Regions from separate parts of the Pontibacillus yanchengensis genome, predicted to be linked through region 1. Evidence: riboswitches for the same ligand, from Rfam matches in the RefSeq annotation. Region 1 holds a riboswitch; the other holds the start of a gene.
The links. Region 1 has a riboswitch for S-adenosylmethionine ahead of GLW08_RS09635 (homocysteine S-methyltransferase family protein). Riboswitches for the same ligand answer to the same signal wherever they lie in the genome.

Region 1 (5,928 bases):
AAGAAAATGGAGTAATCTGCTATTTCTTGAACTTGCAGCAATCTTTTTTGTGGTACTAGAGGATAAATAACCTCTTCTAACGCTTTTTCTTTATCGATATTACGCGTATTGGCTAAGTCCTCTAGTTGGTTTTGTACTAGTGGAGTATCTACATAACCTGGACAAATAGCATTTACAGTAACACCATAATCTGCGGCTTCTAAAGCTGCCACTTTTGTTAAACCTATGACACCGTGCTTCGCACTATTATAACCTGCTTTACCAGCAAACCCAATCAACCCATTAACGGAGGCCATATTTAATATCCGACCATAGCCTTGTTCTTTCATGTGTGGAAACGCATATTTAATACCATAGAACGGACCCTTGAGCATTATATCGAGAATCAATTCGAATTTCTCTGATGGAAATTCCTCAATAGGGGCAACATGCTGAATACCTGCGTTATTAACTAGTATATCAATTCGACCAAATGACTCAATCGTCTTCTCAATTGCATTTTTTACATCATCTTCTTTAGCAACATTTGCCACAACTCCATCAGCATTGAATCCTTGTGAGGTCAATTCTTTAACAGATTCATTCAACGTATCTTCGTTAATGTCATTTAACATTACTTTCGCGCCAGCTTTGGCGAATTCAGTAGCAATTTCCAAACCAATCCCTTGACCAGAACCAGTAATAAGAGCTGACTTTCCTTCAAGCATTTGTGTGTTCCTCCTTTTATTCAATCTACCTTTTATCCTGCCCAATTGTAGAAAATTAAGTAAAAATTTCATACGAAGGATGATCTCAATTACTCAACGCATCTTCCACTTCAAGTTGCATCAAACAAGAAAGCATTAAATATAAGTTTTAGCATGTATATAAGCAAAAGACCCATGCGTAACCAGACTGATTATGCAGGGGGCTTTAGTATATATATTATTTACTGATAAGGAAATCCTTCAATATAATACTCGATATAATTAAAATCCACACTAATAAGAAACACAAAAAAACATAAAGGATCACTCCTCTATGTTAGTCTATTGCCTTGTACTCTTTGGCTAGCTGTTGAAATGATTTGTCAGTTTTCACTACTGCTATCTTTGTACCAATAGGGATCCTGTCGTAAATGTATTCTACATCTTTGTTGTTCATCCGGATACACCCATTTGATATATATTTACCTATTGAACTTGGCTGGTTGGTTCCATGCACCCCATATATACGACCATCAGTCCCCTTTGCATCAAAGCCAATCCACCTTGATCCTAAAGGATTTCTTGGATCCCCGCCTGGTATATCCAATTTTCGATAATATGGATCTTTCGCCTTCACTGTAATTGTGTGTAGCCCTTCAGGCGTAAGGTCATTCGTCTTCCCCGTAGCCACAGGGTACACATTCTCTACTTTACCATCATCTATATAAGCTAATTGATTGGTACTTTTGTTCACTATTAAGAATGGATAGCCACGTGAAGGGTTTTCACCAATTGGCCATATAGGGGACATGGCCAATAACACAACAATGAGCAAGCTCTTCATTACGATACCTCCTTAAATGACTTCGTAAGAATAGCTTGCCCTAAATAAGCAAGAACATTATATATCACTCTTTTTGAACATGCGTTTAATAACTAGATATTGTTCTATCTCATTTAATAATGTAAATAAACTCGCTCTTGTTTCAAATTCTTCTCTTGTTTGTGGCAAGTCAGCTTGTTTAAATTCATGACGTAATTCTTTAATCTGCTGCAAAAATAAAACAGCAGTATTTCCCGGATGAACATTCTGAGATAATTCTTCAAAAAAATCAGCTATGATGGTAGCATGATCCGAGGTTTGATTAATTCTACTGATTAACGGTAGCATTCTTTCTAGAAGTTCAAACTGCTTTTGTCTCATTTGAAAGTAATGATAATACTGATGATGCCCACGTAACAAATGATTTTCCACATCTCGATATGCAAGTGCCTTCGCTTCATCCAGTAAGTTCGCTGTAGTTGTTAGTTCTTTTCCTGTCCACTTCTGATCACCTGAGCGTAAGAATACAGCAATTTCTTGTAATATACGTTGAAAATTCTCTTCAACCGCTGTTTGTTTTTCTCGAAGTTTTCCTTCTAAACTAGGCATGTACAAGTTTAGTATTAAGGCTACGCCAATCCCAACAACAATTAAAAGCAACTCATTTAGCAATGTTTCTCCGTTAATATCATTAGATCCATATAAATGCAAAATTATAACCGAACTTGTGACAATACCCTCTGTTATTTTTAATTTTACGGTGGTAGGAATAAATAAAATAAGCATAATACCTATTGCCAATGGATGATAGCCAATTGTTTCAAAGATAATAAACGAAAAAACCATTGCAAGTATACATGCTGCGAATCGAGAAGATGCACTTACAATAGAACGTTTTCTTGTGTTTTGAATGCATAGTATCGTTAAAATTCCTGCAGAAGCAAAATTGGTTAAAGCCAGCATTTGAGCAAACCAAATAGCAACAGGAGTTCCAACTGCCGTTTTTAATGTACGGTATCCTATTTTCACATCTCAATCTCCTTATAATAATCTAACAACTAATATTTTCCCCTATAGAATGACGAAAAAGATGGCCAATAGACCATCTTTTTCAATTTATGGATGGTGACCCATCCCTATTTATACTTCATCACAATGTTGATCAAAAATGCCTTGCAATTTACCTACTACTTGAATAGGATCAAATCCTTCAATATCATGACGTTCTACCATTGTTACAATCTCTCCGTCTTTAAGAAAAGCAAAAGAAGGGGAAGATGGTGGGAATCCTACAAAGTATTCACGTGCACGATTCGTTGCTTCACGATCTTGACCTGCAAACACTGTAACGAGGTGATCAGGGCGTTTATCATAATGAATAGCATGTGCAGCAGAAGGTCTAGCTACTCCACCAGCACATCCACATACTGAGTTTATCATTACTAATGTAGTACCTTTACGTTGTAACGCTTCATCTACTTCTTCTGGAGTAGTCAATTGCTCATAACCTGCTTGTTCAATCTCCGTACGAGCTTGCGTCACAACATCTTCCATAAATATATTAAAATCCATATTGCATAGCTCCTTTATTTAGAGTTACCTACTAATACTATCCTATCAAGATTTGGTAAGGGATTCAACGGTATGAACTCGTACATATGGATGAAGTTTATTATGTGGCACTGGAGCGACTTTTTACCTACTAGTCCGACGATGTAATACCCTAATAACTTAAAAAGTTGTACCAAAACTTCCCCTCCCCAAGGTGTTTGCATATGATATATACATCACACTTCTATAAAATTAAGACGATTCACCGTCTTTTACACTCTCAAATTTGGATTGTAACCCCCACTATATCCATCCATAATTTTACACATTCGTGCTAATATTGTATATAAAATTCAAAAGAGTTAAAAAACGATTGACCAAGGTAAAGTTCTGTTTTATAATTCAACTTACGAAATTAAATAAAAAGAATATCTCTTATCTAGAGTGGCAGAGGGAATAGGCCCTGCGAAGCCCGGCAACCTTTCATCCGAACGATGTTGAAAAAGGTGCTAAATCCTACAGATTCTTAAAATCTGGAAGATAAGAGGAGGCATATATACATATACCCTCTTCTTATGAAGGGGGTTTTTTCATACCCTCTTCACCCAAGAGATAAAAAGAAAGGATGTAAACAATGAAACGTACACTTGAGCAACGTTTACAAGAAGGTCCCGTAGTATGCGGAGAAGGTTATTTATTTGAGCTGGAAAGAAGAGGTTATTTACAAGCAGGTTCTTTCGTTCCTGAGGTAGCATTAGAAAATCCTCAAGCATTGAAACAAACGTATCGTGACTACATGAATGCAGGATCTGATGTAGTATTAGCATTCACCTATAATGCTCATAGAGAAAAAATGCGTATTATTGGAAAAGAAGATTTACTAGAACCACTAAATCGAGAAGCTATACGTCTTGCTAAAGAAGTTGCAAAGGAACATCCAACGGAAGAAGCTCTTGTAGCTGGGAACGTTTCCAACACAAATTTATTTGACCCTGAGGACCCAGAATCTAAAGAAAAAGTTCGTAACATGTTCGCTGAAATGCTTACTTGGTGTAAAGAAGAAGGCGTAGACTTTGTGAATGGTGAAACATTTTATTACTACGAAGAAGCCCAAATTGCTTTAGAAGAAATTCTGAAACACGACTTACCTGCTGTAATTACCCTTGGAGTAATGGGTGAAAATAAGATGAGAGATGGATATGAAGTGGATGAAGCTTGTCAGAAGCTTCAAGAAAACGGAGCTCTTGTTGTAGGGATGAACTGCTTTAGAGGCCCAGCTACAATGCAACCTTTTGTAGATAAAATTAGAGAAACTGTCGATGGTTTTGTAGCGGCTTTACCAGTGCCTTATCGCACAACGGAAGAACATCCAACATTCTTCAATTTACCTGACGGTGGTTGTTCTTGTCATTTACCAACGGAAACTACATTCCCTACGTCACTTGATCCGTTGTACTGTAACCGTTATGAAATCGCAAACTGGGCGAAAGAAGCCTATGATGCTGGAGTAAATTATTTTGGTTTATGTTGTGGAGCTTCACCTACTATGCTTCGGGAAGTTGCAGAAACAGTCGGTCGTGAAGCTATTAATTCCAAATACTCTCCAAACATGGAGAAACATTTCTTATTTGGATCAGATGACACATTAAAATCTCATAATACTCACTATCGTACAAGAGCTTAAATTGGTGAAGGATAGCAAAATATCTACCTATAGAAAATAATACCTCATAGTGATTTTTCCCATAATAAACCCCTGACCATACTATTGTTGAGTCAGGGGTTTATGTATTGTAATAAGTTGTGATTTAGAAGAAAAAAACCGATTATTTTAATGGAACCGTCTGACAAGCAAGTCTATATCCTTGTTCCAATTCCTCTTCCAATTTTTCATGTTCTTTAGGAGTAGGATTGTTTACGATATCGTCACCGTCAAGTAGTTCTACTCTACAACGAGTACAATTCCCTTTTTGACACTTGAAATCCAACGGAACCTCTTGCTCAAATGCAGAAGCTAACAGGGATTGGCCTTTTACAGCTTGAATCGAGTACAATTCTTCGTATTGTTTTACTTGAATGGTTTGTTCATTATTCATGTATTCTCTTCCTTTCATAATATATGTATAGTACCCTTCACCTATTGTATGCATAATAGAACCCTAGGACAAGTGTCCTCCCTACTAAAGAATAGATTTACATAGTTTTAACCTATCATTTTTAGGGGATAGACCGATTATAAAACATTTCAATTGGCCCAGTTAAGAAAGGCAAGGGATTCTAGTGAACAGTAGTTTAAAAAGCTTTTTATGGAAAATCATTATTTTGTTAGTCGTAGCTGGTGGCATGCTCTTTGTAAATAAAATGTTTCTTCATATTAAACCTGACCACATAGAAAGTTGGGTAGAAAACTTTGGTATATGGGCACCTGTTGTCATTATATTAATCTTTATCATACGTCCTTTCACTTTAATACCACTATCCATAATTGCTGTTGCATGTGGATTACTTTTTGGGCGGTATATGGGTACATTATATATTGTTACAGGTACTGTTTTAGGTTCATTGCTCTCACTACTCGTTCTTCGTTATTTTCTTGAAGAAATTCAAATCAGCGACGAAAAAAAACAAAATTTATATACTTTGAAAAAAGACCTTGAAGAACACGGATTTAAATCAGTCTTGATGATACGCCTATTACCAGGTGTGAACTTTGATTTAGTTACCTATATATGTGCACGAGTTGAAGTGAAGTGGTGGAAATACACCTTTGCAACCCTTGTTGGTACTTTACCTGGCTCATTTTTATTTGGTTTTTTCGGATCTAGTTTGCTATCTTTAAAACCTCAAAGTCTTATTATTTTAAGCATA
Region 2 (5,928 bases), on a different contig from region 1:
TGAGTGAAAGAACAGCTCCTCTTTCGTAAGGGGACCCTATATAATCATTAAATAGCCTAGCGTATTCATATGATTAAAAACTCTCTCATATCTTAATCTACTATTATTTTATCATAGAATTATCATTTGCTTGTTATTGAATAAACAATGTAATTTGAATACGATTTTAATAATAGGAACAATATTCTAGCTAACATAGAAAAGGGGTAATCAAATGAGAAAAAAGTTATTCAATATAACCATGATCATACTTGCTATTTCTTCAAGTTTATATGGAACTTTTGAATTGATGAATGCAAGAACATTTCAGCTTTTTGGAGGCTTAACCAATCGAGTGAATATGAATGAGAATGTTGTCGCCTTGACCTTTGATGACGGTCCTACCGAAAATGTAAAAGGCATTCTCCCTTTGCTTAAGAAGTATAATGCAAAAGCTTCCTTTTTGTAGTAGGAAACAAACTCAAAGAAAATATGGAACTCGGAGAAAAGATTAGCAATGCTGGGCATCAATTAGGGAATCATACTTATTCTCATAAACCTATGATTTTTAAGTCCTCTTCCTATACTAAAGAAGAAATTCATATAGAGCCGGATACTTCATACTACTTTCAAAGAAAGTTGACTACGTAAAAAGTAATATTAAACAGGGTCTATTATTCTACTACACCCTATGTATGATAAAACTAATAATGGCTTAAATACGATTAATGAAATCTTGAAATTATTATCAAATCAAGGATATCGATTTGTTACAGTAAATGAGCTACAGCACCTATCATCTTCATAAATATTCAAGTCCTGTAATTAATAGTTTCTGACATTACCCACAAGTGTATTATTTATACTATATTAAGCAACCCACTTTCATTACTATTTTCATAAAACAAATTGATGAAAGTTTCTATTGTGTAACAAATGAGCCACATGACAAAAAGGTTCTTTGTAGTACAAGATAATAATTAGTAGAGATATAGAAGTTGCTGTGGGGGGATTCCAATGGTCGTAAAATTGACAGATGAATTATTAATTAAAGCATATCAAGAAGCTAAAGAAAACGAAGACGTCGAAGCATCATTTCTAACTATTCTCGAGGAAGAATTGTTAAAACGAAATATAGAAATCAATGAATAAAGAACAAAAACTCGGGGCGCCCGCTTAGCGATATATATGCTTTGGCCCACATGGCGTGGGTTGGTTCGATGTTGCTTACGATGCAGCGGTCTTAATCGAACCTCTTTCACCCCAGAACTTCACCTGATTCCGTATGAGATAAAGGAAACATGAAAATATATGTGTCGTACAGAGGTGAGGAAGCACATTAGTCGCTGGGCGATGGAGCTAGACATGTAATCGCTAGAACTTATACTTACTTTACTTTTGAAATATCCATTGCTGCCGTAGCTACACCTACAATACTATTTTTCTTGTTATATAATGGTTTGGCATAAGTCAAATAATCACGTTCTTCTCCATTTAAGGAGAACGCGATTACCTCTTTTTTTATTTCCCCAGTTCGTATTACTTCCTTTTTTAAGGCCACTAACTTGTCACTATAGGATTCATCCATTATATCGTATATTTGTTTGCCTATGAGCCAATTGTCTTCAAAATCAACCTGAGAGTTAAACACCCATGTATATTTTAAATCTAAATCACAATGTGTAAATGTAATAGGTAAATCTGACAAAGATGCTTGTAATGGTTCGATAAAATAATCCACATAAAAGTTTGAGCAATTAAATGATAAGATGTCAGCTATTTTCTCAGCGATTTGTAAACTTGGTGTTCGTTTACCGCTTTCAATTTGAGCATAATATGCTCGATCAATATGACACAAGGAAGCTACATATTCCTGGGTGAATCCTTTTTCTTTCCTTAATACTTTCAACCATTCTCTCATTTATTCACTTCCCTATTAAGCTAGATCACTAATGTTTCATTACTATAATAATATTCTCCATAGTTATCATAAAACCCTTTGGTACTTTATGGTTAGTTTAACTCTTTTATGAAAAGGTAAAATATATATAGAAGTCCATACCTAATAAGGAGGATTACCATGAGCACATTATCTCAAACGGAAATTAAGCAAAATCATGAGGATATCCCTCAATGGGAAGTGAAAGACGAAGTTGAAATAGGACGAGTGTACACTTTTGCACAATATAAAGATGGGTTAGAATTTGTTCAACAAATTGGCACCATCGCAGACGAAAAAGACCATCATCCTTCGATACAATTAGAGTACAAAGAGGTCGTTGTAGCCCTTACTTCTCATGATGTAGGTGGCCTAACAAACCGCGACTTTGATTTAGCACAACGCTTTGATGAAGTTTATGAAAACCGAAAATAAATCACATTAGCCATTGAGGGAATACCTTGATGGCTTTTTTATAGGGGAATTGATCTGGAGTGAGATTTAGAGGGGGGACTGAGAGCATTCAGAGCAAATTATAGAATTTCCGAGCACACCCCTCCTCTATTTATCCAAAGTTTAAATTTTCTAAAATCATTCATTGCGTAACATCCTTTAATGCTGTATGGTAGTAATTAAATAAATTACAAATCACATAACATTCTTATTCAGAGAAGCTGAGGGATCTGGTCCGTCGAAGCTTCAGCAACCGGCCTATTTAGGTGAGGTGCTACCTCCAGCAAGTGGGATGAATGTCCACTTGAAAGATAAGAAGAAGGATAAACTTGAGACCATCAAGCTCTTCTTCGGAAGGGCTTTTTTTATTATCATTCATACCATACTAAAGGAGTCGATCGACATGTGTAGTCATCATTTAGATACAAAACTAGCACAAACAGGGAACCGCAGTGAATCCACAACAGGTGCTGTCACCCCACCACTCCACCTCTCTACTGCTTACCGCCATCCAGGAATTGGACAATCAACTGGATATGATTATATCCGTACCGGTAATCCAACCCGCGATTTATTAGAGCAATCCATCGCTACATTGGAATCTGGTCTTGATGGATTTGCATTTAGTTCCGGAATGGCTGCCATTCAAACGGTCTTCTCTATTTTCACCCCAGGAGATGAATTCGTTGTTACCCAAGATGTTTATGGTGGATCTTACCGTCTCTTCGAAAATCACTTTCAAAAATTTGGCCTTGGATTTACGTACGTGAATAGCACAGAGCCAGAAGATTTCGAACAAGTAGTAACAGAGAAGACAAAAGGACTATTTATCGAAACACCCACTAATCCACTCATGACCCAAATTGATATCGAAGCCATTGCAAAATTAGCTAAAAAATACAACCTACTTCTAATCGTGGATAACACTTTCTTTACACCTTATCTACAGCAACCACTTCAACTAGGTGCAGACATTGTCATACACTCGGCAACGAAATACCTTGGAGGTCACAATGACGTACTCGCCGGACTCGTAGTAGCCAATGATGAAGCCATCTGTGAAAGTCTGGCTGCTGAACAGAACGCTTCTGGTGCCGTATTATCCCCATTTGATTGTTGGCTGTTAATGAGAGGTATAAAAACACTAGGTCTTCGTATGAAGCAGCATGAGACCAATGCAAAACGAATCGCTGAGTTCCTTAAGAACGATTCCAATGTAACAGATGTTCTCTATCCTGGTCATGGAGGCATGCTTTCCTTCCGTGTTCAACAAGAGGAGTTCGTCCCATACCTTCTTCAGAGTTTTGAGCTTATTTCTTTTGCGGAGAGCCTTGGCGGTGTGGAAACCTTTATCACATACCCTGCCACTCAGACGCATGCTGATATACCAGAAGAAGTACGCTCTAGTTATGGTGTAGATAATCGATTACTCCGCTTATCTGTAGGAATTGAGGATGATAGAGATCTAACAAAAGATCTACAACAAGCTCTTGATAAAGCACAAACGGAGGTTAAGCAACATGTCTAATTATTCTGTTCAAACTAAGCTACTTCACAATGATTATTCTGTAGACAAAACATCCAATGGAGTTAGTGTACCGATTCAACATGCTTCAACATTCCACCAAGAGGATATTAGTGAATTTGGTCAATACGATTATGCTCGCTCCGGTAACCCAACCCGGGATGCACTAGAAACTACCATAGCTGACCTTGAAGGTGGCACGCATGGTTTCGCGTTTGCCTCTGGCATGGCTGCGGTGTCTAGTTCTCTTATGCTATTGTCCAAAGGTGATCACCTACTCATTACCGAGGATGTGTACGGAGGTACATTCCGATTTGTTACGCAAGTCCTTTCTCGTTTCGGAATCGAGCATACCTTTGTGGATATGACCAAGCTTGATGAAGTAAAAGCAGCCTTTCAATCGAACACGAAGGCTGTTTTTATCGAGACACCATCGAATCCGCTGTTAAAAGTAACAGACATTGAAGCAGTTACACAGCTTGCTAAACAGCATGATTGTATTTCGTATATGGATAATACGTTCTTAACGCCTTTGTTACAAAAACCATTCGATCTTGGTGTGGATATTATTATTCACAGTGCCACCAAGTTCTTAGCAGGACATAGTGATGTTGTTGCTGGTTTAGTAGTAGTAAATGATGAACAATTAGCCCAACAAATCGGTTTTTTACAAAATTCATGCGGTGCCATTTTAGGACCTCAGGATTGCTGGCTGGTCCTTCGCGGCATCAAAACCCTGCACGCTAGAATGCGGCAGTCTGTAGAATCAGCAGAAAAACTAGCAAATTATTTAGAAGGCCATTCTCTTATTACAAAAGTCTATTATCCTGGATTGACTTCAAACTCATATTATGAAGTTCAACAAAAACAAGCCAAAAATGGCGGTGCTGTTCTGTCATTCGAACTCGCCAATGAACAGGCCGTTGAGCAATTTGTAGAACGGTTAAAGCTGCCCGTTTTCGCTGTTAGCCTTGGGGCAGTTGAGTCCATCCTATCTTATCCAAGAAATATGTCACACGGCTCTATGCCTGATCATGATTGTGACCAGCGCGGTATTACAAAAGGTTTACTCCGCTTATCAGTAGGACTGGAAGATGCAGATGAACTCATTGTCGATTTCGAACAAGCACTAGCTTATACAAATCAACCCGCAAATACAATATAACTGCCACAAAATAAGTGCCAGACCCCCACCACGCTACAGCATTATCGCGGTGGGGGGGTTGGCACTATTTTATTGCATTTTACTTTTTTCCTATAAACGCATCAATCTCCCGTAGAGCTTGCTCAACTCCTCCACTTTCCCTAAAGCCAGCCCTTCCAAGACTCACGCCTAAATCATTAGCCACTAAATCCAATATTCCACCTATGATTAATTTTCTCAGTTGTTAAATAATGGACTTCGTCTCCTCTATCAGTAAAAGCCTTTACCATGCCAAGAGTAGGATTAACATGACCCTCGGCTGGAAAATTAATCATTAAAATGTTCATAGAGATACCCCCTTTCTATTGGATAACCCTAGAATATCATGTAGATAACGTCCATGTTTTAAAAGTGCTTGTTACATCCCCCCTACAAAGGACTTCTCTATAAAAACCCACCTCCACCAGGCGGTGGAGGTGGGTTTTTACGATGGTCATATGGATCTTTCTCAATATCTTTATTCATACGCTTTCTATTACTTGATGCAAGACTAAACAGAATAATCGGTATGGAAACTAATAAGCATACACCTAACCAACTGTTCATCACAATATCGACCAACCAGCCCCACATTTTATCCCCTCCCCCTCTCCAAGGTGCCTTGTATTAATCAATTCGATAATTCACTTCATAAGCGGTGCGGATACCTGATTCAATCGCTCCCTCTACCCAGCCGTGAAAACGTGAGGCGTGTTCTCCTGCAAAATGAACTTTCCCTTGAGGTACATAAACAGCTTCAGATAAGTCCTGTTCCTGATAAGGTGCATATAGAGTGAACGCACCCGCTGCAAATGGGTTTTGGTTCCAACTAAAGGTGGTTCCAGCTAG

Region 2: another riboswitch for S-adenosylmethionine. It lies ahead of GLW08_RS04200 (methionine biosynthesis PLP-dependent protein); the one in region 1 lies ahead of GLW08_RS09635 (homocysteine S-methyltransferase family protein).

Annotation. Positions count from the first base shown of each region.
Region 1 covers NZ_WMEU01000002.1:492,698-498,625, reverse strand. The annotation lists gene GLW08_RS09655 (3-hydroxybutyrate dehydrogenase) at 1-707, opposite strand, end outside; gene GLW08_RS09650 (L,D-transpeptidase) at 1,024-1,530, opposite strand; gene GLW08_RS09645 (aromatic acid exporter family protein) at 1,588-2,538, opposite strand; gene GLW08_RS09640 (BrxA/BrxB family bacilliredoxin) at 2,650-3,081, opposite strand; SAM riboswitch class I at 3,493-3,607, shown strand; gene GLW08_RS09635 (homocysteine S-methyltransferase family protein) at 3,695-4,744, shown strand; gene GLW08_RS09630 (2Fe-2S iron-sulfur cluster-binding protein) at 4,887-5,156, opposite strand; gene GLW08_RS09625 (VTT domain-containing protein) at 5,341-5,928, shown strand, end outside.
Region 2 covers NZ_WMEU01000001.1:862,225-868,152, forward strand. The annotation lists partial or broken gene GLW08_RS04180 (polysaccharide deacetylase family protein) at 215-787, shown strand; gene sda (sporulation histidine kinase inhibitor Sda) at 997-1,131, shown strand; gene GLW08_RS04190 (helix-turn-helix domain-containing protein) at 1,367-1,900, opposite strand; gene GLW08_RS04195 (4a-hydroxytetrahydrobiopterin dehydratase) at 2,060-2,353, shown strand; SAM riboswitch class I at 2,577-2,689, shown strand; gene GLW08_RS04200 (methionine biosynthesis PLP-dependent protein) at 2,775-3,899, shown strand; gene metC (cystathionine beta-lyase) at 3,892-5,061, shown strand; partial or broken gene GLW08_RS04210 (macrolide family glycosyltransferase) at 5,253-5,387, opposite strand; gene GLW08_RS04215 (hypothetical protein) at 5,485-5,673, opposite strand; gene GLW08_RS04220 (flavin monoamine oxidase family protein) at 5,707-5,928, opposite strand, start outside.